DNA from 3 places in the Aeromonas sp. 160P genome. Region 2 is predicted to be linked to each of the others. Evidence: riboswitches for the same ligand, from Rfam matches in the RefSeq annotation. Region 2 holds a riboswitch; each other region holds the start of a gene.

Region 1 (5,146 bases), 2.6 Mb from region 2:
GTGCTGGCCCAGCGCCTGCGCGGCGGCGAGGCCAATACCGCTGGAACAACCGGTGATCAGAACAAAACGGGGCATGATGGCGTCCTTGTAACTGCTGGCAGAAGTGTGCGGGCTGGTGTGCGGATAAAACCCTTATCCGGCTCGCATGTTAGCCTGCCAACCGTAAAAAAGAAAACCGGGCCAAGTGGCCCGGTTTGCTGACATCGTATTGCCTGATTACATGATGGTAAACGGAGCAATGATGTGGAACTTGACGTCACGTTCGGAAGTAAACATGTTCGGGTAATACCAGCTGCCCAATTCGTCTTGTTTGTTGTTGTAATCGGTGAAGTGCAGTTTGAACAGAGTACCTTTCAGCTTGCCATCTTGTACGGTGTACATGACATCGAAGTTAGCTGCCCACTCTTTACCGTCAACACGAGTGCTGTTGCCATTTTCGGCATCCCAGCCGTAAGCACCAGATACACCGACAGTCCAACCAGGCGCACCAACCAGGTCATCCAGAGAACGAGTCACGCCAGCAAACAACGCTTTCTCGTTGTTTTCGTTCCAGTCGGAACGGGAGTCCCACCAAATTTCGTTGGCACCTTGAGAGTTTGCATAGCCAGTAGTCAAACGAGGTAGATAGTTACCCAAATCGCCTTCCGCTTTGGTCCACATCCCCTCCAGACGGAAACTGTACTGGGCATAGTTCCAAGCTGCAGTCAGTGCTTGCTGCCATGCCAGACCGTTATAGTCATTGTTTTCAGTATCAGATCCGTAGAATTGGTAGCTGGTGGAGAGGCCGCCCAGTACGTCAAACTTGTGAGCAAGTTTAAAGTGGTAACTGTCCATATAGCCTTCGGACTGACCGAAGGAACCGGTCACAGCAGTACCATTTTCGAAGGTATAACGGGCAGCTAAGCCGTGGATATAGTCGATGCTATTTTCATCGTTAAATGCAGTACTGCCTGCATACATCGACTTTTTAGAGAATCCAGCAGTCTCTTTAAACCATGGTGCTTTGTATTCATCGGCAATTGCGTAAGTGAGGTAGAGACCGCCAAAGTTGCCTTCGACTTGACCACCACGATAGGTACCCGGCTGATAGGACCAGTTAACACCAATCACACCAGGAACGTACAATTGTGTATAACCACCTTTAGCTGTAACACTGTCACCCAATTTAAATTTCAGTGCCGCGTTAGAAAGGCTAAACCCGCCTTCCGAAACGCCATCCATTTTTCCGCCCCATTGTCTGCCAATGAAGCTGAACTCGTTTTCTTCGTTAACACCATTGGTTTCATCAATTGAAAGGTCGTAAGCACCGAAACCACCGAGATCTAAGCCGATGAAATCCCACGCGTAACCAGAGTTAAAATTCAGGGCGACTTGAGCAGTGGCGTGGCTTAGGTTGGATTTGTATTTACCAGCTTTAGGATTTGGAATTTGTTTGTCTGGGTCGTTTGGGTCAGCCATCATAGGCCCTTCCACGCGCTGACGATCACGCTGGAAGTAGAACAGGCCACCGCTCAGTTTGGCATCATCGGCAAAGGCCTCATAGGATTTGCCGTAGGTTGGGCTCATCATGTCCTGAGCAGCCAATGCCATGCCGGGGGCGACCAGAGCGGCTACCACAGCGGCACTCAAAGCGGCGCGCTTGAAGATCACTTTTTCCATTTTTATTGCTCCTGATTTTATGGACTTAGCTTTTTTTCCGGCAGTTGGCATCGGGCCTACCGCTCGGTATTGGCATTGCAATCAAAACCCCTAAGGGGAAAAAATCTTGTCTTGGTTACCTGCGAACCCGGATGTCTTGGCACATCTGTGGTTGGCGATCCTGATCATCACATGTTGTTTTTTTATGTTCCGATTCTTGGCTATCGGACAACCATAAGAGTACGTTCGCGGTGCGAAATATCAATGAAAAGTTCCCGTCATGTTTCAAAAGTATGACCGAGTGCAAATATTCATTACCGCACCTGCAATCTGTTACATCCCCAGTATCGCGGCAATAAAAGCGTTTTCTCTTGGCTGTAGCCTGCGTTCACACTGGTTTTTATCAATCAGGGTCCGAGTAGAGCAATTAACCTCGTTGTAACAGATAAATTTTCGTTACAAAAAAACTATTCGCCATATGTTTGCCAGCTGTCACGGGAGGGAAGCGAGACGTTTGGGCCTGCTGACTGAGGTGGTGAAAACCTGAGTCATGACACATGATTTAGGTGTTCCTTTTTTATTTTTGCCAGTGATTCCATAGCCTTGGCTCGTTGACCAAGGGCGCGCATTGTCACATTTCTGGCATGTCGTACCAGTGAGCCAACGCACATTACGGGGATGCAAATGAGGGTGATTTTGGTTTTTTTGACTTGGCTAACAGTATGAAATTAATGATAAAAACATTAATTTCGGCTGACTGAAAACGGAGGGGGCGGCGGAAACTCACATATTTTCTTTCGAGAATTAAGATTGAGGCTCTGCAGGTTGCTTCCTATACTCGGCCTGTTCCTCACGGAACCCAGGTAAAGGGCAAACCGGTAGTGATGTCGGGGCGCAATGCCTCCGGTCTTGATCATGGATCCAGATAGCGGGGTTTCCCTGGGTGAGGGTGGTTTTTGTGGCAGGTCCATTGCCAGTTGTCTGCGCCCATCATGCAGGTTGCGATTGTTCTTTGCCTTGGTGACCAACGCCAAGACAAAACAAGGAAGATAACAATATGCGACAGCTCTTCAGACCCAGCAGGCTTGCCATGCTGGTCGCCCTTGCGGCTGCGCCCGCCTGGGCTCAGGCCGCTTATCCCGCCTACAAATCCGGTACTGCCTACAAGGCTGGCGATATCGTCAGCAACGTCGGCGCGCTCTACGAGTGCAAAGAATTTCCCTATTCAGGCTGGTGCGGGGCATCTCCTTATCACTATGAACCGGGCGTTGGTGTGGTCTGGGCCGATGCCTGGAGGCTCTATGGCGGCGAGGTGCCACCCCCGGCGCTCGGCGTAGCTGTCAGCTCACCGGCTGCCGGTGCCAGTTTCAATGAAGGTGCCAGCGTGGCGCTGGCGGTGAGCTTGAGCGGCCCGGTGACTGCATTGGTCAAAGTCGAATACCTCATCGACGGCAAGCTGGTCGCTACGGCGAGCGCCGCTCCCTGGAATGCCAGCTGGAGTGCCGCCGGAGTGGGGGCCCATGCTCTGAAAGCCAGGGCGCTGGATAAAGATGGCAAGGTGTTGAGTGAAGCGGATTCCAGCTTCAAGGTCGCCGCCGTGGTGGCACCAGAGGCGCCCAAGGCGAGCATCAGCAGCCCGGCCAATGGCGCCAAGGTGACGCTGGGTCGCAGTGTGGCGGTGAGCGGCAATGTCACCGATGCCAATAACGATGTGGCCAAAGTCGAGCTCTATGTCGACGGCAAGAAGATGGGTGAAGATACCACTGCTCCCTGGCAGGTCAATTGGACGCCGGATGCCAAAGGCAGTGCTGCCCTCAAGCTGGTGGCCACCGACAAGACCAATCTGAGCGGCGAGTCGGCGGCGGTAACCGTCACTGTCGAAGAGGCCGCGTTGCCGCCAGATGGGGGAAACCTCTCCTGTGATATCCGTCAGATCTACCGTCCGGATGGCTACGAGTGCATGGGGGATGACCACGCCCGTCGGGTCATCGGCTATTTCACCTCCTGGCGCACCGGCAAGAATGGCCTGCCAGCCTATCTGGTGAGCGACATTCCGTGGAACAAGATCACTCACATCAACTATGCCTTCGCGGCTGTGGATGAGCAGAGCCACCTGATCAAGGTGGACGATGCTGCTACCAAGATGACCTGGGACGGCGTGCCGGGTGCCGAGATGGATCCTGAATTCGCCTACAAGGGCCACTTCAACCTGCTGTCGAAGTACAAGAAGCAGTATCCGGACGTGAAGACCCTGATCTCGGTAGGGGGCTGGGCTGATACCCGCGGTTTCTACACCGCCACCACCAAGGGCGACTGCTCGGTCAATACCGACGGCATCAATGCCCTCGCCAACTCGGCAGTCGGTTTCATCCGTCAGTACGGCTTTGACGGGGTCGATATCGATTACGAATACCCCACCTCCATGAAGGATGCGGGCAATCCTAACGACTTCCCGCTCTCCAACCAGTGCCGGGCCAAGCTGTTTGCCAACTACGAGGTGCTGATGAAGACCTTGCGGGCGCGGCTCGACAACGCTGGTTACGAAGATGGCCGCAAGTACATGTTGACCATCGCCTCACCGGCGTCGGCCTATTTGCTGCGCGGGATGGAGAACTTCCAGGTCACCCAGTACCTCGATTACGTCAACTTGATGACCTATGACTTCCACGGTGCCTGGAACAACTTTGTCGGCCACAACGCGGCGCTGTTTGATAACAAGGCTGATGGAGAGTTGGCCAACTGGGGCGTCTATACCCAGAAAGAGTTTGGCGGCATCGGTTACCTCAATGCGGCCTGGTCGGCACACTACTTCCGTGGTGCGCTGGCAGCCGGCAAGATCAACGTCGGTGTGCCCTATTACACCCGCGGTTGGCAAGGGGTCAGTGGTGGCACCCACGGTCTGGGTGGCAAGGCGGCCCTGCCGAGCCAGAGCGATTGCCAACCCGGCACCGGTGGCAGCACCATTCCGTGCGGCAACGGGGCGGTCGGCATCGACAACATCTGGCATGATCTCGACAAGAACGGCAAAGAGATCGGCGGTGGCGCCGTGCCCATGTGGCATGCCAAGAACCTGGAGAACGCGGCCAGCCTCGGCATCACTACCCTGCCGAGCTACGGCACAGCCTGGGGTCTGGATCCCAACAACCCTGCTCACGTGATGCAAGGCAAGTATGTGCGTTACTACGATGACAAGGCCCACGCGCCCTGGCTGTGGAACGAAGAGAAGAAAGTGTTCCTCTCCACCGAAGATGAAGAGTCAATGGGCCACAAGCTCGACTACATCATCAACCGTGGTCTGGGTGGTGTGATGTTCTGGGAGATGGCGGGCGACTACGCGTTCGATCCTGCCAAGAACGAGTACGGGATGGGGGATACCCTGACCACGCTCGCCTACGACAAGTTCGCCAAGGCGACGAAGTACCACACCAAGCAGAACGATCTGGCAGCTCCGGCGGCCCAGCTCGACATCGCAGTGAGCCTCTCCGGCTTCAAGGAAGGGGACTCCAAC
Region 2 (5,146 bases):
TCCGGCCCCTCGGCCGCGGCGGGGAGCGCCAAATTCAAGGTGAAGAAAGGGGGGCGTTACCAGATGCAGGTGGCGCTGTGCAACGCCGATGGCTGCACCCTGTCTGATGCCAAGGAGATCGTGGTCGCCGATACCGACGGCAGCCACTTGGCGCCACTCAAGGCCGCGCTGCAAGAGAACAACAAGCCCTACGCCAACAAGTCCGGCAAGGTGGTGGGGACTTATTACGTGGAGTGGGGGGTCTATGGCCGCAAGTTTACCGTCGACAAGATCCCGGCCCAGAACCTGACCCATATCCTCTATGGTTTCACCCCCATCTGCGGCGGGGATGGCCTCAACGACAGTCTCAAAGGGATCGAAGGGAGCTTCCAGGCGCTGCAGAAGGCGTGTGCTGGCCGCGCCGACTTCAAGGTGGCGATGCACGATCCCTGGGCTGCCATCCAGATGCCGCAAGGCCGCCTTACCGCCCATGACGAGCCTTACAAGGGCAACTTTGGCAACCTGATGGCACTCAAGCAGGCCTATCCGAACCTCAAGATCCTCCCCTCGGTCGGTGGCTGGACTCTCTCCGACCCCTTCTACTTCCTCGGTGACAAAACCAAGCGCGATGTGTTCGTCGGCTCGGTGAAGGAGTTCCTGCAGACCTGGAAGTTCTTCGACGGTGTGGATATCGACTGGGAGTACCCGGGCGGACAGGGCGCCAACCCGAAACTGGGCAGCCCGAGCGATGGTGCCACCTATGTGACCCTGATGAAGGAGCTGCGGGCCATGCTCGACGAGCTGGAGGCCGAGACCGGTCGCCAGTATGAGCTCACCTCGGCCATCGGGGCAGGGGGCGACAAGATCCAGGATGTGGACTACAAGGCGGCCCAGCCTTACATGGATCACATCTTCATGATGACCTACGACTACAACGGTGGCTGGAGCAACACCGAGCTGGGTCACCAGACCAACCTCTATGCGGCGAGCTGGGATCCCAATACCAAGTACACCACCGACAAGGCGGTCAATCAGCTGCTGGCGCAGGGGGTTGACCCCGGCAAGCTGGTGGTCGGGGCCGCTATGTATGGCCGTGGCTGGACCGGGGTGAGCGGTTATCAGGGCAACAACCCCTTCACCGGCAAGGCGACCGGCAAGGTGAAAGGCACCTGGGAAGATGGGGTGGTGGATTACCGCGACATCGTCAACAACCGGATGGGGGCTGGCTGGGAGCAGGGTTACGACGAAGTGGCCGAGGGGCCCTATCTGTTCAAGGCGGCGACCGGCGATCTCATCACCTATGACAACGAGCGTTCGGTCAAGGCCAAGGGGCAGTATGTGCTGGCCAACAAGCTCGGTGGCCTCTTCTCCTGGGAGATCGATGCCGACAACGGCGACATCCTCAACGCCATGCATGAAGGATTGGGCCACGGCAGTGGCATCACGCCGCCGGTCAACAAGCCGCCATTGGCCAACGCGGGCAGTGACCTCAAGGTGACCGGCCCGGCCGAGGTGACGCTGGATGGTTCGGCCTCTCACGATCCGGAGAACAGCGCTCTCAGCTACAGCTGGAAGCAGATCTCCGGGCCGCAGGCTGGCTTGCTCGATGCCACTCAAGCCAAGGCCCGCGTGGTATTGAACGCCGTGGCAGCCGACATCAATCTGGTGTTCGAGCTGACGGTGACCGATGACCAGCAGTTGAGTGCCAAGGATCAGGTGGTGGTGACCAACAAGGCGCCGCAAGCCAACCTGGCGCCGGTGGTGAGCGTGCCAGCCACGGCATCTGTAGAGTCGGGCAAGCAAGTGACCATCAAGGCCACCGCCTCCGATCCGAACGGTGATCCCCTGACCTATCAGTGGAGCGTGCCGGCAGGCCTCACCGCGACAGGCCAGAACAGCGCCACCCTGATAGTGACCGGCCCGAGCGTGACCAGCGACACCGGCTATGACCTGAGCCTCACCGTCTCCGACGGCGGGCTGGATGCCAGCGCGGCAACCCGTCTGACGGTCAAACCGGCCAGCGGCGGTGGTGGCTGCACGGCGACCGATCCGGATGCAGTCAATTGGCCAGTCTGGAAAGCGGCAACCACCTATAACAGCGGTGACAAGGTGAGCCACAACCAGCTGGTGTGGCAGGCCAAGTACTGGACTCAGGGCAACGAGCCGAGCCGCACCACGGATCAGTGGCTGCTGGTGAGCAAGGTGCAACTGGGTTGGGATGCCAATGTGGCCTACAACGGTGGCGAGATCACCACTTATAACGGCCGTCAGTGGAAGGCGCAGTACTGGACCAAGGGCAGCGAGCCCGGCAAACACGACGTCTGGCAGGATGTGGGGGCCGCCAGCTGTAAATAAGAGTTGAATGGTCACGGGGCATGCCAGTCATGCCCCGTTTTTTTTGTCTGGCAATCAGTGCCAGCGCCTCTTTACCCCACCGCGCTCTGACATTCAGTGGGCCACCACGCCACTTTTTGGTTAGGGGCGGTACTGGCGACCCCGGGCGTAAAGTCAAACGAACAATTTTGTCGTATCTGAATGGTCAATTGGGTGGGGGGAGGCTGCGGGGCCGGTGACAAAAGCGCGCTGATAAAACCATTATTAATTCATGTTCAGGGTGGTATTTCGTAAATGACACTTTTGTTAGTTATTGTTTTTTATCGGTTTATTTTATGGCTCGATCCATGGCCAAGCCATGGCCTCTGTTGTTGTGAACAAAGTGTATGTTTCAATCATCTGGCTTTAAACAATTAACCCTTAAAAATTAAACACTTGTGGCGTTTCTTTTCGAGGGAAAAGGCAATGGTCGGATTTGTTTAATCCCTTGAATACCCATATAGTCAATCAGTGATTATTTATCGCCGAGAATAAAGTTGTGCTAAGGGCAAACCGATTGAAAAGTCGGGACGCAAAGCTTCCGGTTTAAGGGACATGTTTACCTAAGATAGCGGGGCCACCACAGTGTTATGCAGACTGCCTTTGCCAAGGGGTGGTCATCTTTGTGTTACCTGTCGTGTTGCGTTGCCCTTTCGTTTTTCAATAACGTAAAGGAAAGCAATATGCTAAGTCCAAAACCTGCGTTGCTGGCCATGATGGTCGGTAGCCTGCTCGCCTCATCGGCCGCCTATGCCGCCGCTCCCGGTAAACCCGCCATTGGTTGGGGCCCTACCAAGTTTGCCATTGTCGAAGTCAATCCCTCCGCGAGTGCATACAACCAACTGGTGACCCGCAAAGACGCCGCCGATGTCACCGTTACCTGGAACATCTGGAGTGGCGATATTGGCCAGACCGCCAAAGTGCTGCTGGATGGCAAGGAAGTGTGGTCAGGTCCCTCTTCTGCGGCCGGCACCGCCACCTTCAAGGTGAACAAAGGTGGTCGCTATCAGATGCAGGTCGCGCTGTGCAACGGCGATGGTTGCACCCTGTCTGATGCCAAAGAGATCCTGATTGCCGATACTGATGGTAGTCACCTTGTTCCGCTCAAGCCGACTCTGCAAGAACACAACAAGCCCTATGCCAACAAATCCGGCAAGGTTGTCGGTACCTACTTCGTTGAGTGGGGCGTTTATGGTCGAAATTTCCCGGTAAACAAGATCCCGGCACAGAACCTGACCCATATCCTCTATGGCTTCACCCCTATTTGCGGCGGTGATGGCATCAACGACAGCCTCAAAGAGATCGAAAACGGCAACAGCTTCCGAGCGCTGCAAAAATCCTGTGCCGGTCGCGAAGATTTCAAGGTTGCGATCCACGATCCTTGGGCTGCGATACAAGCGCCACAAGGCACGCTGGGTGCCTGGGACGAGCCCTACAAGGGCAACTTCGGTAACCTGATGGCCCTCAAGCAGGCCTATCCGGACCTGAAGATCCTCCCTTCCGTCGGCGGCTGGACTCTCTCCGACCCCTTCTACTTCATGCATGACAAGGCAAAGCGTGACGTGTTCGTCGCCTCGGTCAAAGAGTTCCTGCAGACCTGGAAGTTCTTTGACGGCGTCGATATCGACTATGAGTTTCCGGGTGGTGACGGCGCCAACCCCAACCTGGGCGACAAGACCAAGGATGGGGCTACCTATGTGCTGATCATGAAAGAGCTGCGCGCCATGCTCGACGAGCTGGAAGCAGAGACCGGTCGCACCTATGAGCTGACCTCTGCCATCGGTGCCGGTTATGACAAGATTGAAGATGTGGATTACAAGGCTGCCCAGCAGTACATGGATTACCTCTTCGTGATGAGCTACGACTACAACGGTGGCTGGAGCAATACCCAGCTGGGTCATCAGGCCAACCTGTATCAAGCGACCAATGGCTCCGCCAACAAGCGTTACAACACCAATGAAGCGGTCAATCTGCTATTGGCACAAGGTGTCGACTCCGAAAAACTGGTGGTCGGTGCGGCGGCTTATGGCCGTGGCTGGAAAGGGGTGAGCGGCTATCAGGGCAACGATCCCTTCACCGGTACCGCAACTGGCAAGATCAAGGGTACCTGGGAAGATGGCGTGGTCGATTATCGCCAGATCGTCAATAACCACATGGGTGCGGGTTGGGAATACAACTACGACGAGACCGCAGAAGCGGCGACCCTGTTCAAGCCCTCCACTGGCGAGCTGATCACTTATGATGACGATCGCTCCGTCAAGGCCAAGGGCCAGTATGTGCTGGCCAACAAGCTGGGTGGCCTCTTCTCCTGGGAGATCGATGCCGATAACGGCGACATCCTCAACGCCATGCATGAAGGCCTCGGTCATGGTGAAGGGATCACCCCGCCAGTCAACAAGCCGCCGGTAGCCAATGCGGGCAGCGATGTGGCGGTGACCGGCCCGGCCACCCTGATGCTGGATGGTTCCGCCTCCCACGATCCGGAAAAGGGTACCCTGACCTACAGCTGGAAGCAGATCTCCGGTCCGCAGGCCGTACTGGGTGATACCACGCAAGCCAAGGTTCGGGCCGATGTGAACGCCGTCAGTGCCGATACCCAACTGGTATTCGAGCTGACCGTGACCGATGACCAGCAACTGGCTGCCAAGGATCAGGTGGTGGTGACCAACAAGGCACCGCAACCCAACCTGCCTCCGGTCGTTACGCTGCCTGCCAGCTTCAAAGTAGAAGAGGGCAAGCAGGTGAGCATCACTGCCAAGGCATCCGATCCCAATGGCGACGAGCTGATCTACCA
Region 3 (5,146 bases), 3.6 Mb from region 2:
ACGGAATCGAGAGCTCGCCTCATGGCAAGTGGCTTTCTCACCTTGACTGATTAGAACACGACTCTACTGAAGAGCCGCGGGCAGTGCAAATATGCAGTCAGCAAGATATTAAAAAGACTCGAAAAAAGGGACCATAAGGTCCCTTTTTGTCGCACCAGTCACAAATTGACCCTACAAGGTCATAAATATGTACCTGCTTGAAGCTCACCCCGGTTCTGGAGGAGAGATATCACGCAGCGATCCCGCTGTGGCGCAGCAGGGCATCCACCTTGGGCTCGCGGCCACGGAAGGCACGGAACAGCTCCATTGGCTCTTTCGAGCCCCCCTTCTCCAGAATGTGCTTCAGGAAGGATTGGCCGGTGACCGGATTGAAAATCCCCTCCTCCTCGAAGCGGGAGAAGGCGTCAGCAGAGAGCACTTCAGCCCACTTATAGCTGTAGTAACCCGCCGCATAGCCACCGGCAAAAATGTGGGAGAAGCTGTGCTGGAAGCGGTTGAACTCGGGTGGCGTCATCACCGCCACCTGACTGCGCACTTCAGCCAGCAGGTTCGGGATTTGATCCGGGTTGGCCGGGTCAAATGTCTGATGCAACCGGAAGTCAAACAGAGAAAACTCCAGCTGGCGCAGCATCTGCATCGCCGCCTGGAAGTTGCGGGCCGTCAGCATCTTCTCCAGCAGATCAGCAGGCAGCGGTTCGCCGGTCTCATGATGGCCAGAGATAAAGGCCAGCGCCTCGGACTCCCAGCACCAGTTCTCGAGGAACTGGCTCGGCAGCTCCACCGCATCCCAGGCCACGCCGTTGATCCCGGCGACACCGGCCACGTCGATGCGGGTCAGCATATGATGAATACCGTGACCGAACTCGTGGAACAAGGTGACCACTTCGTTGTGGGTAAACAGCGCTGGCTTGCCATCCACCGGGCCGTTGAAGTTGCAGGTCAGGTAGGCCACCGGCTTTTGCAGCGAGCCATCCTGACGGTAACGACGACCCAGGCACACATCCATCCAGGCGCCGCCCTGCTTGTGTTCACGGGCGTAGAGATCGAGGTAGAAGCTACCACGCAGCTCATCCTCGGCATCGAAGATGTCGTAGAAGCGCACGTCCGGGTGCCAGGTATCAATGCCGAGACGCTCGCGCACCTTCATGCCAAACACCCGCTTCACCACTTCGAACAGCCCCTTCACCACCTTGCTGGCGGGGAAGTAGGGGCGCAACTGCTCGTCGGAGATGGAGAATTTGTGCTGCTTGAGCTTCTCGGCGTAATAGGCGAGATCCCAGGCGGCCAGCTCGCTCTGACCATGTTGCTCGGTGGCGAAGGCGCGGATCTCCTCCAGCTCGGCTTTGCCTTGCGGCAGGGATTTGGCCGCCAGATCGGTGAGAAAGCTCACCACCTGTTCGGTCTTGTCCGCCATCTTGGTCGCCAGCGACAGCTCGGCATAGTTGGCAAAGCCAAGCAGCTGGGCCAGTTCGCGGCGCAAGGTGAGCAGCTCGCTCATGATGGCGGAGTTGTCCCACTTACCCCCGTTGGGGCCCTGATCCGAGGCGCGAGTGGTGAAGGCCTGATACATCTCGGCACGCAGTTCGCGGTTGTCCGAGTACATCATCACCGGCAGATAGGAGGGGATATCCAGAGTGAACAGCCACCCCTCTTTGCCCTTGAGTTCGGCCATCTGACGGGCAGCAGCCCGCACGCTGTCGGGCAGACCGGCCAGTTCGGCTTCCTCGGTCACCGGCTTGTGCCAGCCCTGGGTGGCATCCAGCACATTGTTGCTGAAGCGGGAGGCCAGCTCGGAGAGACGGGCCTGAATTTCGCCGTAACGCTGCTGCGCCTCGGCAGGCAGACCGATACCGGAGAGGCGGAAATCGCGCAGGGTATTGAGGATTTCCTTGCGCTGGGCGCCGCTCAGCAGCGGGAAGTCATCGCTTTGGGAGAGGCCAAGATAGGCTTGATAGAGCCCTTCATGCTGGCCGACATAAGTCTGGAACTCAGAGAGCAGCGGCAGGCAGGCATCATGTGCCACTCGTAGCGCTTCGCTGTTAAGGACGGAATTAAGGTGGCTGACCGGTGACCAGATCCGAGCCAGACGGTCATTGACCTCTTCCAGCGGGGCAATCAGGCTATCCCAGGTGTGGGTTTCATTCTGGGCCAGCACATCGCTGATCTTCTGCTTGCAGTCAGCGATCGCCTGCACCACGGCAGCTTGCACCTGCTCTGGCTGGATCTGGCTGAAAGGGGGCAGTGCATCCATTGTCAGCAAAGGGTTATTCATCCCGGTTACCTCTTGTTAGGTCTTGAACAGACCGCTTTATCAGCTCTGTATGGTTTTCTAACATGTGGGCAACCCATGCAATAATCAAGCTGGAATCACACTCCAGCCCCCTTTTTGCCATCCGTCTCACAACCGGGGTGCCGCCAGCCAGCCGGGGGCCACCTCGCGTCAGCTAATGACACAGGCCGCAGCCCTTGTTCCCCATCATTCCCGTGCTACTGATAGGCATGCCACCGGTGGCGAGCATCAGGGTAAATTCCTCACCAACCCTGTGGCCATCAGGCTTTCCCCCCTCTTCGAACATCCTGTTATTTAAACAAAGACCCTCTGGAACACTTTGAATTATTAACTTTTTCCAAAATGTGACATACAGAAGAGCACGTTGATTAATTTATCTTCCCTCTCCTACCATATGCGGCTAATTTGGGGGGCCACTTGATTGTCTGTGCCACACAGAGGTCGGGTGAAAAAGGCAAGGTGGCTCGAAAGACCACCACGCAAAGCCACCGGTCTAAGGGATTTTCCTATGACAGCGGAGCTGCCCCCGAAGCCCATCCCCTGATGGGCCTCCTTTTGCAACGTACGGAGCAACAATGAACAAGTTCAAACTCTCCCTGCTGGGCTGCCTGATCGGCGCCACCAGCCCCATGCTGCACGCCGCCAGCGCAGGCCAGAACATGGTCAACCCGCAATCTGGCGTGGTAGTCGGCTACTGGCACAACTGGTGCGGCGGCGCTGGCTACAAGGGTGGCGTCGCCCCCTGCGTCAAGCTCGATCAGGTCAACCCGCAATACAACGTGGTCGATGTCTCCTTCATGAAGGTCTATGGCAGCAACCCGATCCCGACCTTCAAGCTGGATACCGGCACCGGCATGAATGAAAGCCAGTTCATCGAACAGATCGCTGAACTGAACCGTCAGGGCCGCGCCGTGCTGCTGGCACTGGGCGGTGCCGATGCCCACATCGAGCTGCGCACCGGCCAGGAGCAAGCCTTCGCTGACGAGATCATTCGTCTGGTGGAGACCTACGGTTTTGACGGTCTGGACATCGATCTGGAGCAAACCGCAGTCACCGCTGCCAACAACCAGACCGTGATCCCGGCCGCCCTGCGCATCGTCAAAGATCACTATCGTGCCCAGGGGAAAAACTTCCTCATCACCATGGCGCCCGAGTTCCCCTACCTGACCGCCAACGGCCTCTACACCCCCTATCTGCGGGCGCTGGAAGGTTACTATGACTGGATCAACCCCCAGTTCTACAACCAGGGTGGCGACGGTATCTGGATCGACGGCTTCGGCTGGATTGCCCAGAACAACGATGCCCTGAAAGAAGAGTTCATCTACTACATGGCGGACTCGCTGATCAACGGCACCCGTGGCTACTACAAGATCCCCCACGACAAGCTGGTGTTCGGCATCCCGACCAACATCGACGCCGCCGCCACTGGCTACGTCACCAATCCGCAAGATCTGTTCGATGCCTTCAACAAGCTGAAGAGCCAGGGCCAGCCCCTGCGCGGCGTGATGACCTGGTCCATCAACTGGGACATGGGTCGTAACGCCGCTGGTCAGGCCTACAACGAATCCTTCATCAAGAGCTACGGCCCCTTCATCCACGAGCAGGAGATCACTCCGCCGATCGACAACGGCAAGCCGGTGTTCAGTGGCGTGAGCGATACCCGCATCAAGCAGGGCACCGCCTTTGATCCCATGGCCGGTGTCACCGCCAACGACAAGGAAGATGGCGACCTGACTGGCCAGATCCTGGTGGAAGGTTCGGTAGACAACCAGCGCATCGGTCTCTACCCCCTCACCTACAAGGTGAGCGATCGTGACAACAACGTCACCGAACAGCTGCGTAGCGTCGAAGTCTATAGCATGAAGCCGGTATTCAGCGGCGTCACCGACACCACGCTGGAGCTGGGTACCCCCTTCGATCCGATGACCGGCGTCAGCGCGAATGACGAAGAAGATGGTGACCTGACTGCCCAGATCAAGGTCAGCGGCAGCGTCGACAGCAACAAGGTCGGTCGCTACACCCTCACCTATCAGGTGACCGACAGTGCCGGTCAGCTGGTGACCCAGCAGCGCAACGTGACCGTCAAGGAGCAGGGCGCTATCTGTGAAAACGGTTGGGATGCCAAGAAGGTCTACGTCGGCGGCGACATCGTCAGCCACAACGGCAAGAACTGGCTGGCTGGCTGGTGGACCCAGAACGAAGAGCCGGGTACCACAGGTGACTGGGGTGTCTGGAAAGTTCAGGGTGACAGCGACTGTGACGGTGGCAACAAGCCGCCGGTGATCGACAGCAGCGACTTCACCGTTGGCGCCATGGCCAGCGAGTACACCATAGTCAACGGTCAGGTCAGCATCCGTTTCAACGTGACTACCGCCAACCCGGTACAGATCACTGCGACCCTGGAGCAGAGCGGCCGCAGCCACGGCACCACCAGCAGCAAAGTGAATGGCACCAGCTCGCTGGTACTGCAAGGCAGCAACGTCACTGACGGCAGCTATGAAGTGGTCATCAGCGGTCTGGCTGACGGCCAGAAGCCGGTGGTACAGCGCTTCCCGGTCACCCTGGCTGAAGAGAGCGACAACGGCGGCAACGATGGCGACTACCCGGCCTATGCCCCCAACACCAGCTATCAGGCCGGTGATCGGGTCAGCAACGCCGGCGGCAACTTCGAGTGCAAACCCTGGCCGTACAGCGGCTGGTGTGGTGGCTCTACCAGCCACTATGCACCGGGTACCGGCTCTGCCTGGAGCGATGCCTGGACCAAGCTGTAATCAGCAGGTCATAACCAAGAGGGAGCCGCTGGCTCCCTCCACCACGTCGCATCAACCGCGATTGGCACAGCCCGGAGTTATCTCC

Evidence for each region. Region 2 has a riboswitch for cyclic di-GMP ahead of ACY8FN_RS19595 (glycosyl hydrolase family 18 protein). Riboswitches for the same ligand answer to the same signal wherever they lie in the genome.
Region 1: it holds a riboswitch for cyclic di-GMP, as region 2 does, so the genes downstream of both, ACY8FN_RS07615 (glycosyl hydrolase family 18 protein) here and ACY8FN_RS19595 (glycosyl hydrolase family 18 protein) in region 2, are expected to answer to the same signal.
Region 3: it holds a riboswitch for cyclic di-GMP, as region 2 does, so the genes downstream of both, ACY8FN_RS03160 (immunoglobulin-like domain-containing protein) here and ACY8FN_RS19595 (glycosyl hydrolase family 18 protein) in region 2, are expected to answer to the same signal.

The regions. Positions count from the first base shown of each region.
Region 1 is NZ_JBUXKV010000001.1:1,599,555-1,604,700, forward strand. It holds gene ACY8FN_RS07605 (SDR family oxidoreductase) at 1-75, opposite strand, end outside; gene ACY8FN_RS07610 (OprD family outer membrane porin) at 217-1,659, opposite strand; cyclic di-GMP riboswitch class I at 2,498-2,580, shown strand; gene ACY8FN_RS07615 (glycosyl hydrolase family 18 protein) at 2,696-5,146, shown strand, end outside.
Region 2 is NZ_JBUXKV010000001.1:4,217,900-4,223,045, reverse strand. It holds gene ACY8FN_RS19600 (glycosyl hydrolase family 18 protein) at 1-2,334, shown strand, start outside; cyclic di-GMP riboswitch class I at 2,850-2,937, shown strand; gene ACY8FN_RS19595 (glycosyl hydrolase family 18 protein) at 3,036-5,146, shown strand, end outside.
Region 3 is NZ_JBUXKV010000001.1:661,042-666,187, forward strand. It holds gene ACY8FN_RS03150 (putative bifunctional diguanylate cyclase/phosphodiesterase) at 1-23, opposite strand, end outside; gene prlC (oligopeptidase A) at 230-2,272, opposite strand; cyclic di-GMP riboswitch class I at 2,734-2,818, shown strand; gene ACY8FN_RS03160 (immunoglobulin-like domain-containing protein) at 2,866-5,061, shown strand.